DNA from 3 places in the Actinomadura sp. NEAU-AAG7 genome. Region 2 is predicted to be linked to each of the others. Evidence: predicted binding sites of a transcription regulator. Region 2 holds the regulator's gene; each other region holds the start of a gene.
The links. The regulator LexA, encoded in region 2, represses DNA repair genes until DNA is damaged. The targets are predictions, from matches to a motif close to TCGAACANNTGTTCGA.
Positions count from the first base shown of each region.

Region 1: the regulator LexA is predicted to act here: its motif matches at 2,452-2,467, upstream of uvrA (excinuclease ABC subunit UvrA).
Region 3: the regulator LexA is predicted to act here: its motif matches at 2,654-2,669, upstream of KLI87_RS16510 (SAV_6107 family HEPN domain-containing protein).

Region 1 is NZ_JAHFZY010000006.1:33,902-38,766, forward strand. Features, by position in the region: gene KLI87_RS26485 (Crp/Fnr family transcriptional regulator) at 1-470, shown strand, start outside; gene KLI87_RS26490 (maleylpyruvate isomerase family mycothiol-dependent enzyme) at 508-1,257, opposite strand; gene KLI87_RS26495 (nuclear transport factor 2 family protein) at 1,330-1,737, opposite strand; gene KLI87_RS26500 (TetR/AcrR family transcriptional regulator) at 1,804-2,409, shown strand; gene uvrA (excinuclease ABC subunit UvrA) at 2,623-4,865, shown strand, end outside.
Region 2 is NZ_JAHFZY010000005.1:38,674-43,538, reverse strand. Features, by position in the region: gene KLI87_RS22915 (vitamin B12-dependent ribonucleotide reductase) at 1-608, opposite strand, end outside; gene nrdR (transcriptional regulator NrdR) at 732-1,205, opposite strand; gene KLI87_RS22905 (LysM domain-containing protein) at 1,563-1,892, opposite strand; gene lexA (transcriptional repressor LexA) at 2,069-2,767, shown strand; gene leuS (leucine--tRNA ligase) at 2,915-4,865, opposite strand, start outside.
Region 3 is NZ_JAHFZY010000003.1:409,251-414,115, reverse strand. Features, by position in the region: gene KLI87_RS16525 (aspartate carbamoyltransferase catalytic subunit) at 1-140, opposite strand, end outside; gene pyrR (bifunctional pyr operon transcriptional regulator/uracil phosphoribosyltransferase PyrR) at 137-697, opposite strand; gene KLI87_RS16515 (transcriptional regulator) at 1,146-1,640, shown strand; gene KLI87_RS16510 (SAV_6107 family HEPN domain-containing protein) at 2,019-2,513, opposite strand; gene KLI87_RS16505 (L,D-transpeptidase family protein) at 2,770-3,615, opposite strand; gene KLI87_RS16500 (YbaK/EbsC family protein) at 3,661-4,125, shown strand; gene KLI87_RS16495 (ArsC/Spx/MgsR family protein) at 4,127-4,510, shown strand; gene KLI87_RS16490 (hypothetical protein) at 4,588-4,865, shown strand, end outside.

The sequences.
Region 1 (4,865 bases), on a different contig from region 2:
TGGACGGCGGGACCCGGCACGCCAACGTCGAGGCCCTCACGCCCGTCGAGGCGATCGTGCTGCCCGCCGCCCGGTTCCGCGCCGTCCTGGACGCCCACCCCGGCGCGGTGTGGGCGGTCGCCGCCGTCCTGGCCGAGCGGCTCCGCGACGCCAACGACCTGCGCACCGCCCACTTCCCCGACGACCCCGAGCGGCGGCTGGCGAGCCGCCTGCTCCGCCTCGTCGGCCGCTTCGGCACCCCGCTCAAGGAGGAGCGGCCCAACGGCGCCGCCCGCGCGCCCGAGGACGCCTACCAGGTGCAGGTCCCCGTCACCCAGCAGGACCTCGGCCGCTGGTCGGGGATGGGCCGGCGCAAGGTCGCGCAGATCCTCTCCGCCGCCCCCGTCCGGGGCCGCCTCACCGTCGCCCGCAACATGATCGTCGTCCACTCGCTGGACGCCCTGCACACCCTCGCCCGCGAGGACGACTGACACGGCCGCGCGGAGCGGTCAGGACGAGTCGGAGCGGTCAGAACGAGTCGGCGGGGGCGTGCGGCCAGGGCGGCGGCTCGGGCAGCGGGCCGTCGGGGCGCAGCGCGACGCCCACGCCGTCGGAGCGTCCGCTCAGCCAGCCCAGCAGTGCCCGGCCCGACCCGGACGCCTCGGGCCCGCCGGGCGCCCAGCCGAGATCGGCGCTCTCCCCGGAGTCGGTCGCGGTGATCCGGTACCCCGCCAGGCCCGCGCGCTGCGTCTCCGGCAGCGCCGCCATGTCGGTGAGCGTGCTGGTCAGCGCCCACCGGACGTAGGGCTCGGGCCAGTCGGCGGGGCCGTAGCCGGCGGCGAGGTCCACGTGGTGGGCCTCCACCTCGTGCCAGCGGCGCATGACGCCGTACCAGGCGGGGTGGTACCAGCCTTGCAGCGCCCGGACAGGAGCGTTCCACACCTCCTCCGGCAACGTCCGCGCCTGCTCGGCGAAACGCTCCGCCGAGGCCCGCACGTCATCGACCAGCTCGTCCCGCTTGCGCCCGGCGCCCTCGGCCAGCGCCGCGTTGCGCGCCTCCAGGCTCGCGTACTGCGGGATCTCCACGCCCGTCCGCGCCCACTCGAGCAGGTTCCACAGGGAGTCGGCGTTGCGGGCGATGTGCGTCGCGACATGGGCGCGGCTCCATCCCGGCAGCGCGGAAGGCGCGCGCACGTCCTCCTCGCTCAGCGCGGTCAGCGACGCGATGACGCGCTCCGTGCCCAGGTCCAGCTCGCCGATGACGCTCCGCCACTCCATAGGGCCCCCTCGTCCGCAAGAGCCCCCATCCTTTCGCACCCGCCTATGCGGTGCCAGGGCGCGGGGGGTGCTTCAGGACGCCTGCGCCTCCATGATCGCCGCGCGGTCCTGGTACTCGCGCCAGTGGACGACCCGCCCGTCCCTGGCCCGCAGCACCACGACGAACGAGGCGGCCGCGCGCCGCCCCGTCCCGGGCACCGAGGCGACCATCTCGTACTCGGCGACGATCACCTCGGGATCGGCGGTCTCGTGCACCACGACGTTCCGGAACTCCTCGAACGCGACGGGCAGCGCCGCGCGCCCCTCCCGCGCCATCGCCAGGACGCCGGCGCGCCCCTCGACCCGCCGCCGCCCGGACGGCGCGAACGGGCTCTCGACCACGATGTCCTCGGCGCACATCGCCTCGTCCAGGGCGGGCTCGCCGGCGAGGGCGTTGCGCCGGAACCGGTCGAACAGCTCACGCGGACCCTGCTGGGACATGGCCTCTCCTCCGCCGCCACTAAGATGAGTGGAAACTCATGATAGGAAAATAATGAGTCGAGACTCATGTTGTCAACGGCGGGCCGGGCGTCGACGGGCGGCACGGTGACGCCCGAAAGGCCCCTGCGCGCCGACGCCCGGCGCAACCGCGCGCGCATCCTGGCCGCCGCCGAGGAGGTCTTCGCCGAGCGCGGCGCCTCCGCGTCCACCGAGGAGGTCGCCGCCCGCGCGGGCGTGGCGATCGGCACCGTCTTCCGCCACTTCCCGACCAAGCGGGACCTGCTCGCGGCGATCATGAAGGAGCTGCGCGGGCGGCTGGTCGGGAAGGCGGACGCCCTGGCGGCCGAGGGCGACCCGGCCACCGCGTTCTTCGACTACTTCGGCTACCTCGTCGAGAGCTCCGCGCGGATCGGCACCGTCGTCGGCCTGCTCGCCGAGGAGGGCACGGCCATCGAGCCCGGCGCGCAGATCACCGCGCTGACCGGGGCGTTCGGCTCGCTGCTGGACGCGGCGCGCCGCGCCGGGGCGGTCCGCGGCGACGTCCGGCTGGACGAGGTCATGGCCCTGGTCACCGCGACCACGCACGGCGCCCTGGCGGGCGGATGGTCCGATGACCTGCGCCGCCGCACCCTGGCCCGGATCCTGGACGCCCTCCGGCCCGCCGGAAGGTGACGCCGGGGTTACCCGGTGGGTGAGTCGTGTGGCGGGCGGTGTTCGAACACGTGTACGGTGCGAGGGTGCCGTCCGGTCCCGCGAAATGCGGCGGCGTGCATCGCTGTTAACGACTCGGGGGATTCTGTCGGACCCCTTGGCTAGCCTTGAGGCCCCCGTCACCGCTCCCCAGAACCCATCACCCGTGCCCAGAAGAGGAACCGGAAGTACGCCGTGCATGACCGACTCATCGTGCGTGGAGCACGCGAGCACAACCTGAAGGACGTCTCGCTCGACCTGCCGCGGGACTCCATGATCGTGTTCACCGGTCTGTCGGGGTCGGGGAAGTCCAGCCTGGCGTTCGACACGATCTTCGCCGAGGGCCAGCGCCGGTACGTGGAGTCGCTGTCGGCCTACGCCCGGCAGTTCCTCGGCCAGATGGACAAGCCCGACGTCGACTTCATCGAGGGCCTGTCGCCCGCGGTCTCCATCGACCAGAAGTCGACCAGCAAGAACCCCCGGTCCACGGTCGGCACGATCACCGAGGTCTACGACTACCTGCGGCTGCTGTACGCGCGCATCGGGCACCCGCACTGCCCCGAGTGCGGCCGGCCGATCAGCCGCCAGGCGCCGCAGCAGATCGTCGACCGCGTGCTGGAGCTGGAGGAGGGCACCCGCTTCCAGGTGCTCGCGCCGGTGATCCGCGGGCGCAAGGGCGAGTACCTGGAGCTGTTCCGCGAACTCCAGTCCAAGGGCTACTCGCGCGCGCTCGTCGACGGCGCCATGATCCGGCTGGACGAGCCGCCGAAGCTGAAGAAGCAGGAGAAGCACGACATCTCCGTGGTCGTCGACCGCCTCGCGGTGAAGGACTCCGCGCGCCAGCGGCTCGCCGACTCCGTCGAGACCGCGCTCGGCCTCGCGGGCGGCACCATCGTGCTGGACTTCGTCGACCTCGACGAGGGCGACGAGGACCGCACCCGGATGTTCTCCGAGCACCTCTACTGCCCCTACGACGACCTGTCGTTCGAGGAGATGGAACCCCGGTCGTTCTCGTTCAACTCGCCCTACGGCGCCTGCCCCGACTGCACCGGCCTCGGCACGCGCATGGAGGTCGACCCCGAGCTCGTCGTCCCCGACGGGGAGCAGACGCTCGGCGAGGGCGCCATCCAGCCGTGGTCCGGCGGGCACGTGAGCGACTACTTCCTGCGGCTGCTGTCCGCCCTCGGCGACGCGATGGGCTTCGACCTCAACACCCCGTGGGACCGCCTCCCGGCCAAGGCGCGCAAGGCGATCCTGAACGGGCACGAGACCCAGGTCCACGTCAGCTACAAGAACCGGTACGGGCGCACCCGCTCCTACTACACCGCCTACGAGGGCGTGATCCCCTACATCCAGCGGCGGCACGCCGAGTCCGAGAGCGACTCCAGCCGGGAGAAGTTCGAGGGCTACATGCGGGAGATCCCCTGCCCGACCTGCCAGGGGGCCCGGCTGAAGCCGGTCGTCCTCGCGGTCACCATGGGCGGGATGTCGATCGCCGAGGTCGCCTCGATGCCGATCGGCGAGGCCGCCAAGTTCCTGCTCGCGATGGAGCTGAACGAGCGCGAGACCCACATCGCCGAGCGGGTGCTGAAGGAGATCAACGCCCGGCTCGGGTTCCTGCTGGACGTCGGTCTCGACTACCTCACGCTCGACCGCGCCTCGGCGACGCTCGCGGGCGGCGAGGCGCAGCGGATCCGGCTGGCCACCCAGATCGGGTCCGGGCTCGTCGGCGTCCTGTACGTGCTGGACGAGCCGTCCATCGGCCTGCACCAGCGCGACAACCACCGGCTGCTGGAGACCCTGATCCGGCTGCGCGACATGGGCAACACCCTGATCGTCGTCGAGCACGACGAGGACACCATCGCCGCCGCCGACTGGGTCGTCGACATCGGCCCGCGCGCGGGCGAGCACGGCGGCGAGATCGTGGTGTCGGGGACCGTCGACGACCTGCTCGCCTCCGAGGACTCGCTCACCGGCGCCTACCTGTCCAAGCGCCGCGAGATCGCCGTCCCGGAGATCCGCCGCCCCCGGGCGCGCGGCCGCGAGGTCACCGTCAAGGGCGCCCAGCAGAACAACCTCCGCGACGTGGACGTGGCGTTCCCGCTGGGCGTGCTCACCGCCGTCACGGGCGTGTCGGGGTCGGGCAAGTCGACGCTGGTCAACGACATCCTCTACAACTCGCTCGCCAAGCAGCTCAACGGCGCGCGGACGGTCCCGGGCAAGCACCGCCGGGTCAACGGCGTCGACCAGCTCGACAAGGTCGTCCACGTCGACCAGTCGCCGATCGGGCGGACGCCCCGCTCCAACCCGGCGACCTACACCGGCGTGTTCGACCACATCCGCAAGCTGTTCGCGCAGACCACCGAGGCGAAGGTGCGCGGCTACCAGCCGGGCCGGTTCTCCTTCAACGTCAAGGGCGGCCGCTGCGAGAACTGCTC
Region 2 (4,865 bases):
CCCGAGGACAGCAGTTCCTTGCTGGAGCGGATGCGCGAGAGGTTCAGGCCGGCGCCGGAGCCGCCCTTGAAGATGACGCCCTCTTCCTTGTACCAGTCGAGGATCGACTCCATCGTGTCGTCCACCGAGAGGATGAAACACGCCGAGACCTGCTGCGGGGACTTGGTGCCGACGTTGAACCAGACCGGGGAGTTGAAGCTGAACAGCTGGTGGACCAGCGCGTACTTCAGTTCATGGTCGAAGATCTCCGCGTCCTCTTCGGAGGCGAAATAGCCCTCTCGCAGTCCCGTCTCGGTGTACATCCGGACGACCCGGTCGACGAGCTGCTTGAGGCTCCACTCGCGTTGCGGCGTCCCGACCGCGCCGCGGAAGTACTTGGACGTGACGATGTTGACGGCGTTCAGGGACCAGAAGTCGGGGAACTCCACCCCGCGCTGCTCGAAGTTCACCGAGCCGTCACGCCAGTTGGTCATGACGACGTCACGACGCTCCCAGCGCATCTCGTCGTACGGATGCACGCCGGGCGTGGTGAAAATGCGCTCGACCTTCAGCCCTTTGCGGCCCCCCTTGCCGCGCCGTGCCGCCGAGCCGCTCACCGTCTCCGTCATGACCTTCCCCCTCTCGGGCCACCCGCCGGGGCCCTGTTCAGGAACAACTCCGCCGCCGCGCGGGGCATGCCCGGCGCGGTGGCGCTTTCACGTGTGTGCTGCTGTGTACTGCCGGGCCCGCCCCTATCGGGGCGGACCGGACTCCCCCGAGGAGCCTGACCTGCGCAGTGATTCGATCTCTTTCGCGAAGTCGTCCAGCGACTCGAAGCTCCGGTAGACCGAGGCGAATCGCAGATAGGCGACCTCGTCGAGTTCGCTGAGCGGCCCCAGGATCGCGAGACCGACCTCGTGCGAGGGGATTTCCGCGGATCCCGACGATCTGATCGCCTCTTCGACCCGCTGCCCCAGCTTCGCGAGCGCATCCTCGTCGACCGGGCGGCCCTGGCAGGCCCTGCGCACCCCGGCGATGATCTTTTCCCGGGAGAACGGCTCGGTGACCCCGCTGCGCTTGGCCACCATGACGAGCACATTCTCCTGCGTCGTGAATCGCTTGCCGCATTCCGAGCACGCCCGGCGGCGCCGAATGGCGCCCCCGTCATCGGTGGACCGGCTGTCGATCACTTTGGTGTCAGGGTTGCGGCAGAACGGGCAATGCACGTCTGGTTCCTCCCCTGACGAAAACGCGTCACACCTCTGAACGATGCCATATATAGGTGAAGTACATCGGTGTGACTACTAGATGTTGTGGTCAACCGTACGGGGACGCGCAGGCGTACGCAACCTCGGTCGGGCGTCCCGGACGTTGACCCGTGTCACATCCGCCACGTCCGCCCAGGTCACGGCGAAGCAGATGGATCTTGGTCCGGGCGTGTCGCGCGGCGGGCCCGCATCGCGCCCCTGACCAGGACGATCACGGCTGAACGCCACATCCGGCCCGTGGATGACCGCCAGGGACGTACCGGGCGGCGGAAGGAGCCCCCGGGAGACGGCGCGTACACCTCCCCCGCGGGCGCGTCAGCGCGCGGGGAGGCGTATGCGCTGCCCCGGCTGGACGGTGGGGTCGCCACCGAGGCCGTTGAGGTCGATGATGCGCTGGACGACGATGCGCGGGTCGGAGCGGGGCTCGGCGGCCGTGGCGATCTCCCAGAGGGTCTCTCCGGGCTCCACGACGACCGTCTCGCCCGGACCGGAGGGCCCGCCGCCCTCATGCCCGCCCGCCAGGGCCCCGGGGCCCCGGGCGAGCCAGAGCGCGGGCAGGGTGAGGAGGGCGGCGCCGGTCACCACGACCACGCGGCCCCGGCGCGTCAGGCGGATCGGGACATGTTCATGGGGTGAACCGGACATCTCTCCCCTCCCAGCGTCGAATGCATTTTCGATCGAACGCCTGTACGATGTTCTACCGCAGGACACCGGGAAAACGCGACCCTCATCTTCGAACAATTGTTTGATCATCGGCGCTGGACGCGATAGCGTTCCATGACAAGGAGTGACGGATCGAGGCGCCCGGGAGGCGACGAGCGATGAGCAAGGTCCGGGAGCTGCCCGACGGGCCCATGGACGAGACGGGCCTGACCCAGCGGCAGCGCATGGTGCTGGAGGTGATCCGCGACTCGGTCCAGCGCCGGGGCTACCCGCCCTCGATGCGCGAGATCGGCGAGGCGGTGGGCCTGACCAGCACCTCCAGCGTGTCGCACCAGCTCCGGGCGCTCCAGCGCAAGGGCTTCCTGCGGCGCGACCCCAACCGGCCGCGTGCGGTCGAGGTGCGGGTCCCGGGCACGACGCCGGTGCGGACCGAGCCCGACACCTACGAGGGGCTGGGCGGCCAGCCGACCTCGACGCAGCCCGCGCCCGCCTACGTGCCGCTGGTGGGCCGCATCGCCGCCGGTGGGCCGATCCTGGCCGAAGAGGCCGTCGAGGACGTGTTCACGCTGCCGAAGCAGCTCGTGGGCGAGGGCACGCACTTCCTGCTGAAGGTCACCGGGGACTCGATGATCGAGGCCGCGATCGCGGACGGTGACTGGGTCGTCGTCCGGCAGCAGCCGGTCGCCGAGCAGGGCGACGTTGTCGCCGCCATGATCGACGGCGAGGCGACGGTGAAGACGTTCAAGCGCAAGGACGGCCACATCTGGCTGATGCCGCAGAACTCCGCCTACGAGCCGATCCCCGGCGACGAGGCGTCCGTCCTCGGACGGGTCGTGGCGGTCCTGCGCAAGATGTGACGCGCCCCCGAACGGGCCTACCGAAGGCGGTCTCCCCCACCGGGGTGACCGCCTTCGGCCTGTTCCGCGCTCCACGGCGCACGCGTGGCCGGCACACGCCGAAGACCCCGGCAGGACGAGCCTGCCGGGGTACCGGAGCGTGCGGGGTCAGCGCTTGGGGACGATGTTGACGATCTTGGGGGCGCGGACGATGATCTTGGCGATGTCGGCGCCGGCCAGGGCCTCCTGGACCTTCGGGGAGGCCAGCGCCAGCCGCTCCAGCTCCTCGTCGGCGATGGCCGGGGGGATCTCCAGGCGGTCGCGGACCTTGCCCGCGACCTGGACGACGCACGTCACCGACTCCTCGACCAGCAGCGCCGGGTCGGCGGACGGCCAGCCCGCGCGGATCAGGGGCGCGGTGCCGCCCAGCAGCTCCCACGCCTCCTCGGCGGTGTAGGGGGCGAACAGCGACAGCACCACGGCGATCGCCTCGGCGGCCTCCCGCACGGCCGGGTCGGCGGCGCCGGGGCCGGAGTCGATGGCCTTGCGGGTCGCGGTGACCAGCTCCATGATCCGCGCGATCGCGACGTTGAAGCGCTGCGTCTCGACCAGCTTGGTGGCCTCGTCCACGGCGCGGGCGGTGGCGCGGCGCAGGGCGATGTCACCCGACGCGGCGTCCGCGCCGGGCGCCGAGGAGACCTCGGTGGCGATCCGGTGGACGCGGGCCAGGAACTTGGACATGCCGTGCGGGGACACGTCGGCCCAGTCGATGTCGTCCTCGGGCGGGCCGGAGAACAGCATCGCCAGCCGGACGACGTCCACGCCGAACTCGCCGATCTGCTCGCCCAGGTCGACCAGGTTGCCGGTGGACTTCGACATCCCGCTGCCGTTCAGGATCACCTGGCCCTGGTTCAGCAGCCGCCGGAACGGCTCGGTGAAGTCGACCATGCCCATGTCGTACAGGACCTTGGTGAAGAACCGGCTGTACAGCAGGTGCAGGATGGCGTGCTCGACGCCGCCGGTGTACTGGTCGACCGGCATCCACCGCCGGACCCGCTCGACGTCGAACGGGCCGTCCTCGTAGCCGGGCGAGCAGTAGCGGAAGTAGTACCAGGACGAGTCGACGAAGGTGTCCATGGTGTCGGTGTCGCGCCGGGCGGCGCCGCCGCACTTGGGGCACTCGACGTTCACCCAGTCGGACGCGGCGGCCAGCGGCGAGGTGCCCTTGGGCGCCAGGTCGGCGCCGCGCAGGCCCTCGGGCAGCCGCACCGGCAGCTGGTCGTCCGGGACGGGGACCTCGCCGCACGCCTCGCAGTGGACGATCGGGATCGGGCAGCCCCAGAACCGCTGCCGCGACACCAGCCAGTCGCGCAGCCGGAAGTTCACCGAGGCGCGCCCGGTGCCGCGCTCGTCCAGGATCTCGATGATCTTGGCGATGCCCTCGGCCTTGTCCAGCCCGTCGATCGGGCCGGAGTTGATGATCGCGCCGTCGCCGGGGGTGGCGACGCCGGTCTCGGCGGGGTCGGCCTGGCCGGTCTCGACCACCACGCGGACCGGCAGCCCGAACTTCAGCGCGAAGTCCAGGTCGCGCTGGTCGTGCGCGGGCACGGCCATGATCGCGCCGTGTCCGTACTCGGCCAGCACGTAGTCCGACGCCCAGACCGGCAGCCGCTCGCCGTTCACCGGGTTGACCGCGTAGCGGCCCAGGAACACGCCGGTCTTCTCGCGCTCGGTGGACAGCCGCTCGATCTCGCTCTCGCGGGAGACCTCCTCGCGGTAGGCCTCGAACGCGGCGCGCTGCGCGGGCGCGCAGACCTCCTCGGCCAGCGGCGCGTCGGCGGCGACGACCATGAACGTCGCCCCGTACAGGGTGTCGGGCCGGGTGGTGTAGACGGTGACCGGCTCGTCGCGCCCCTCGATGAGGAAGTCGACGTCGGCGCCGGTGGAGCGGCCGATCCAGTTGCGCTGCATCAGCAGGACGCGCTCGGGCCAGCTCCCCTCCAGCTGCTCCATGTCCGCCAGCAGCCGGTCGGCGTAGTCGGTGATCTTGAAGTACCACTGGGTCAGCACGCGCTTCTCGACCAGCGTGCCGCAGCGCTCGCAGTGCCCGCCGACGACC
Region 3 (4,865 bases), on a different contig from region 2:
TTGACGACCGTCCGGCCGCGCAGCGTCGGCAGCTTCTTGATCGAGCGGCCCGCGACCTTCTCCAGCTCCTCGGCCGTGTCGAGGACGAGCAGCGCGTCCTCGCGCGTCAGGTCGGCCGCCGAGATCAGATGGCGCTTCACCGGTCACCCCCCGCCGGACCGAGCAGCACCGCGTCGCGTCCGTCGTTCTCGCCCAGCAGGACCCGCACGGTCTCCCGCATCGAGGTGGGCAGGTTCTTGCCGACGTAGTCCGCGCGGATCGGCAGCTGGCGGTGCCCGCGGTCGACCAGCACCGCGAGCTGGACGGCGCGGGGCCGCCCGAGGTCGTTGAGGGCGTCGAGCGCGGCGCGCACCGTCCGGCCGGAGAACAGCACGTCGTCGACGAGGACGACCACGCGGTCGTCGACGCCGTCCTGGGGGACCTCCGTGCGGCCCAGAGCGCGCGCGGGACGCATCCGGAGATCGTCCCGGTACATCGTCACGTCCAGGGACCCCCAGGGCACCGGGCGGCCCTCCACGTCCCCGAGGAGGCCCGCCAGCCGCTCGGCCAGCGTCACCCCGCGGGTCTGGATGCCGAGGAGCAGGACGTCGTGCCCGCCCTTGGTGCGTTCGAGGATCTCGTGCGCGATGCGGGTCAGCGCGCGCCGGATGTCCGGTCCCTCCAGAACGGCCTTGGGCCGGGGGTCACCGTCCGCCACGCGCGCCGCCGCCGGCTCGTCCGGCCGGGAGGCAGCATTCACCACCGAAACCTCCTTTCCCGCCTCACAGGACGGGGCTTAAAGGACGCCTTGTCCCCCACACCGTAGCAGCCGGTACCCACGGGTCCGCATCGGACCGGTCCACGTCTTGCCTGGTGAGAGGGGTCACACTCGAACGCGCGCGGAGCGGCCCGCGGCCCCGGCGCGGCGCCCGCGGGGCCGGGCCCGCCGGGCTTCCGGCCGATCCGGACGACCCCCAGCGAGACCTACTGATTCGACCGCTTTTTTCCAATCAGCTTGACCTGAGGCCGTCCCCGTTTTACCGTCACTGTCCGTAACCATCCCCGGAGGTGGATTCCCGGAGCGATCAGCGCGCCGGGTTCCCCGCCTCCGCCCCGGCGTCCCGCCGGGGGCAAACGACGACGAAAGTGAGCCTGGGGGGCCGACAATGCCGTCTGAATACGCTAAGGCTCTCGGCGCGCGCCTGCGCGCCATCCGCACACAGCAGGGCCTGTCCCTGCACGGTGTGGAGGAGAAGTCCCGCGGCCGCTGGAAGGCCGTCGTCGTGGGTTCGTACGAGCGGGGCGACCGCGCCGTCACCGTTCAGAAGCTGGCCGAGCTCGCCGATTTCTACGGCGTGCCGGTTTCCGAGTTGCTGCCCGGCGGAGCCGCGCCGAGCCCGCTCGGGCCTACACCCAAGCTCGTGATCGACCTCGAGCGGTTGCAGCAGCTTCCGAAAGACAAGGCCGGTCCTCTCGCCCGCTACGCCGCGACGATCCAGAGCCAGCGGGGCGACTACAACGGAAAGGTTTTGTCCATCCGCCAGGAAGACCTGCGTTCACTCGCGGTCATCTACGACAAGTCCCCGAACGAGCTCACGGAAGAGCTCATCACGTGGGGCGTCCTCGACCCGGAGGCGCGGCGCGCCGTCGAGTCGTTCTAACCCCTAGCACCACCTAATTCTGGCACCACCGAAACGGGGGCCCGGCCGACGCCGGGCCCCCGTTCCGCGTCCCGGCCCGAATTCCGTTGCGGCGGGCGCCGGCGCCCGCCCGCATGCGGGCCGACGCCGGCCGGACGCGGCGCAGGGCGCGAAACGGGTGCCCGCCGCGGGAGGCGTCCCGGCTCTGAGGGGGCGCGTCGAAGCTCTGAGGGGGCGCGTCGAAGACCGGGGCCGTGCTCCAGCGGCGGCCCCGGTCTTCGGGCGCGGCCGTCCCCTGGGGAGGTCTACGGGACGGCCCGGGAGTGGTCCAGGGGGTCGGCGGGGTCGGTCGGCGGGCCCGTCAGCGAGGTCGGCTCGCCTCGGAGCCCGTCGGCGGGGTCAGCTCGCCTCGGGGATCGGCAAGGTGGGCTGGCTGGTCACGCCGAGGGTGTCCTCGACGAGGGTGACGAAGACCTCGGCGTCGTGCAGCAGCTCCTCGGCCTCGCGCGGCGTCACCGCGCGCGGCAGGCCCGCCTCGGCGGCGGCGCGCTTGTCGGCGCCGGCGGCGAAGAACGCGGCCCACTCGCGCAGCGCGGGCTCGGCCTCGGGCAGCAGCACCCAGACGCTGCGGGGGCGCCCCCGCCGGTGGGTCTCCAGCGGTTCCTTGGACGCCAGCACCGCGGCGGCGGCGCGCAGCGCGGCCAGGTGGGCGCAGACGTAGCGGACGGCGGGCGAGGTGGCCTCGGCCGCCTCGGCGAGGCCCATGCGGGCGGCGTGGAGCTGGCCGACCGCCGTGTGCGCCGGACGCGGCGCGGGCTTCGGCCGCGAGCGCGGGCCCGGCGGGCCGAACTGCGCGGCGGAATGAACTCCGCGGGCGGTCGTCGTTTCGGACATGACTGCCTCCTTCCGGGGCTCGGGCCGGCCGGGCGGAGAGCTTCCCCTCACTCCGCCCGGCCGTCCGTCCCGCCCGGGGGCATCGCGCTGCCGCCGGGCGGGGACGTCGCCCTGGCGCGGGCCGCGAGTCCCGCGCCACGTCGAACATAAGTTCGACGCACTCACAGTAAAGCGTTCCCGGGGCGATTCGTCAACGTGTTCGAACGGGTGGCGCTTCCCACAGGTCAGCGGGTTACACGAACCACCTGACCACCCGTCATCCCAGGCGTCGGACGTGCACGGCCACACCCGTCCCGACCAGGCTCGGGAAGTACTCCGCGATGTGCATGGGCAGCCGGACGCAGCCGTGCGAGGCCGGGTACCGGGGCACGTCGAGGGCCCCGTGGAAGGCGATGCCGCCGTTGAAGTAGACGGGGTTGTAGAGCCGTCCGAGGGGCGAGACCTCCCAGCCCTTGGCGCGGCGGCCCGTCCGGAAGTCGCCGGTGCCCGTCGTGGCGTAGCGGCAGCGGGCGACGGTGGCGCCCCGGTCCTTGGCGCAGTAGTACTCCCCCGAGCCGGACGACACGTGCGTGATGAGCCGGGGCCTGCCGTCCCTGTAGAGGACGAGGTACTGGCGGCGCAGGTCCACGTCGACCCGGTCGGCCTCGTGGCGCCTGGCCATCGGGCGGGGCTCACGGGGGCGGTCCAGCGCCTTCCAGAAGGGCGCGCCCAGCGTCCCGGACTGCTTGAGCCGGTTGACGGCCTGGAACGCCCACACGGCGAGCTGGGTGGACGTCCCGTACTCCCCGTCCACCACGCCCGGGTCGTAGTGCAGGCCCTTCAGGCGGCGCTGGAGCTCCCGGACGTCGGCCCCCTCCGCTCCGGGCCTGAGTTTGCGGTCCCCGGCCCGGAGCGGGGGCGCTGGCCTGGACGGCGACGGCTTGGGCGTGGCCCTGGCCCTCGGCTTGCGGACGGGCTCCCGCTTGGGCTTGTGCTTGGGCCGGTCAGCCGACGGCTTGTGGGGCTGCGAGGAGCGCCCCGCGTCGGCGGGGGCCGCCTCGCCCGCCGTCTTGCACCCCGCCAGCAGGACGATCGGGATCAGCAACGCCGCGCTTTTCCGCATGCCCATGGTCTCCTCCGCCTCACCGCTGACCTTAAAGTGCTTCCCATGCACGCAAATGCCGAACGTGTCGCACGGGCCCTGGAGGCGCAAGGGGCGACGGGGAAGATCGTGGAGCTGCCCGACTCGGCCCGGACGGCGCAGGCCGCCGCCGACCAGCTCGGATGCGAGGTCGGCGCGATCGCCAACAGCCTGGTGTTCGACGCCGACGGGGCGCCGCTGCTGGTGCTGACCAGCGGCGCGCACCGGGTCGACACGGCGCGGGTCGCGGCGCTGGTGGGCGCGGAGGCGGTGCGCCGGGCGACGCCGGAGTTCGTCCGGGACGCGACGGGCCAGCCCATCGGGGGTGTCGCCCCGCTGGGCCACCCCGCGCCGATCCGCACGCTCGTGGACGTCTGGCTGGACAAGTACGACGAGGTCTGGGCGGCCGGCGGGCACCCGCACACCGTGTTCCCCACCTCGTACGAGGAACTGCTGAAAATCACCGGGGGCACCCCGGCGGAGGTGGGCTGAGATGGGCGACGACGCGCAGGGTGACGCGCGGGGTACGGAACTGTGGCACAACCCGCGCTGCTCCAAGAGCCGCGCCGCGAAGGCCGCGCTGGACGAGGCGGGCGTCCCCTACACCGAGCGCCGCTACCTCGACGAGCCGCCCACGGCGGCGGAGCTGGACGCGGCGCTGACCAGGATCGGCGCCGAGCCCTGGGACGTCGCGCGGCTCAACGAGCCCGTCGCCAAGGAGCTCGGCCTGCGGTCCCTGGAGCACGACCGGGCGCGCTGGATCGAGATCATGGTGGCGAACCCGGTGCTGATCCAGCGGCCGATCGTCCTGACCCGGGCGGTGGCGGTGGTGGCGCGCGACGGGGAATCGCTGCGCCGGGCCCTCGACAGCCGGTGACCCTGATGTGATTCTGGTGGCCAGGATGTGATCCTGGGGGACCGAGCAACGACGATCGGTGACCAACCGGAGGGGCGATGACCGCGCAGATGCGCTCCGGCCCGGCGGCGCGCGACCCGGAGTTCCGGGGGATCGACCCGCCCGCGCTCGACCGGGTGATCCGCCAGCTCCAGGACGCGCAGAACGCGATCCAGGGCTGGCTGAACGGGCACCGCCCCCCGCCGGGGGTGCCCGCGACCGGGTACCGGCAGGCCGACCAGGTCGCGCTGTGGGCCGCCGACCAGCTCGGCATGCTGACCCGCCGCTACAACTACGCGATCACGCACCCGGACGGCGGCGGCGTCGACGTCCCGCC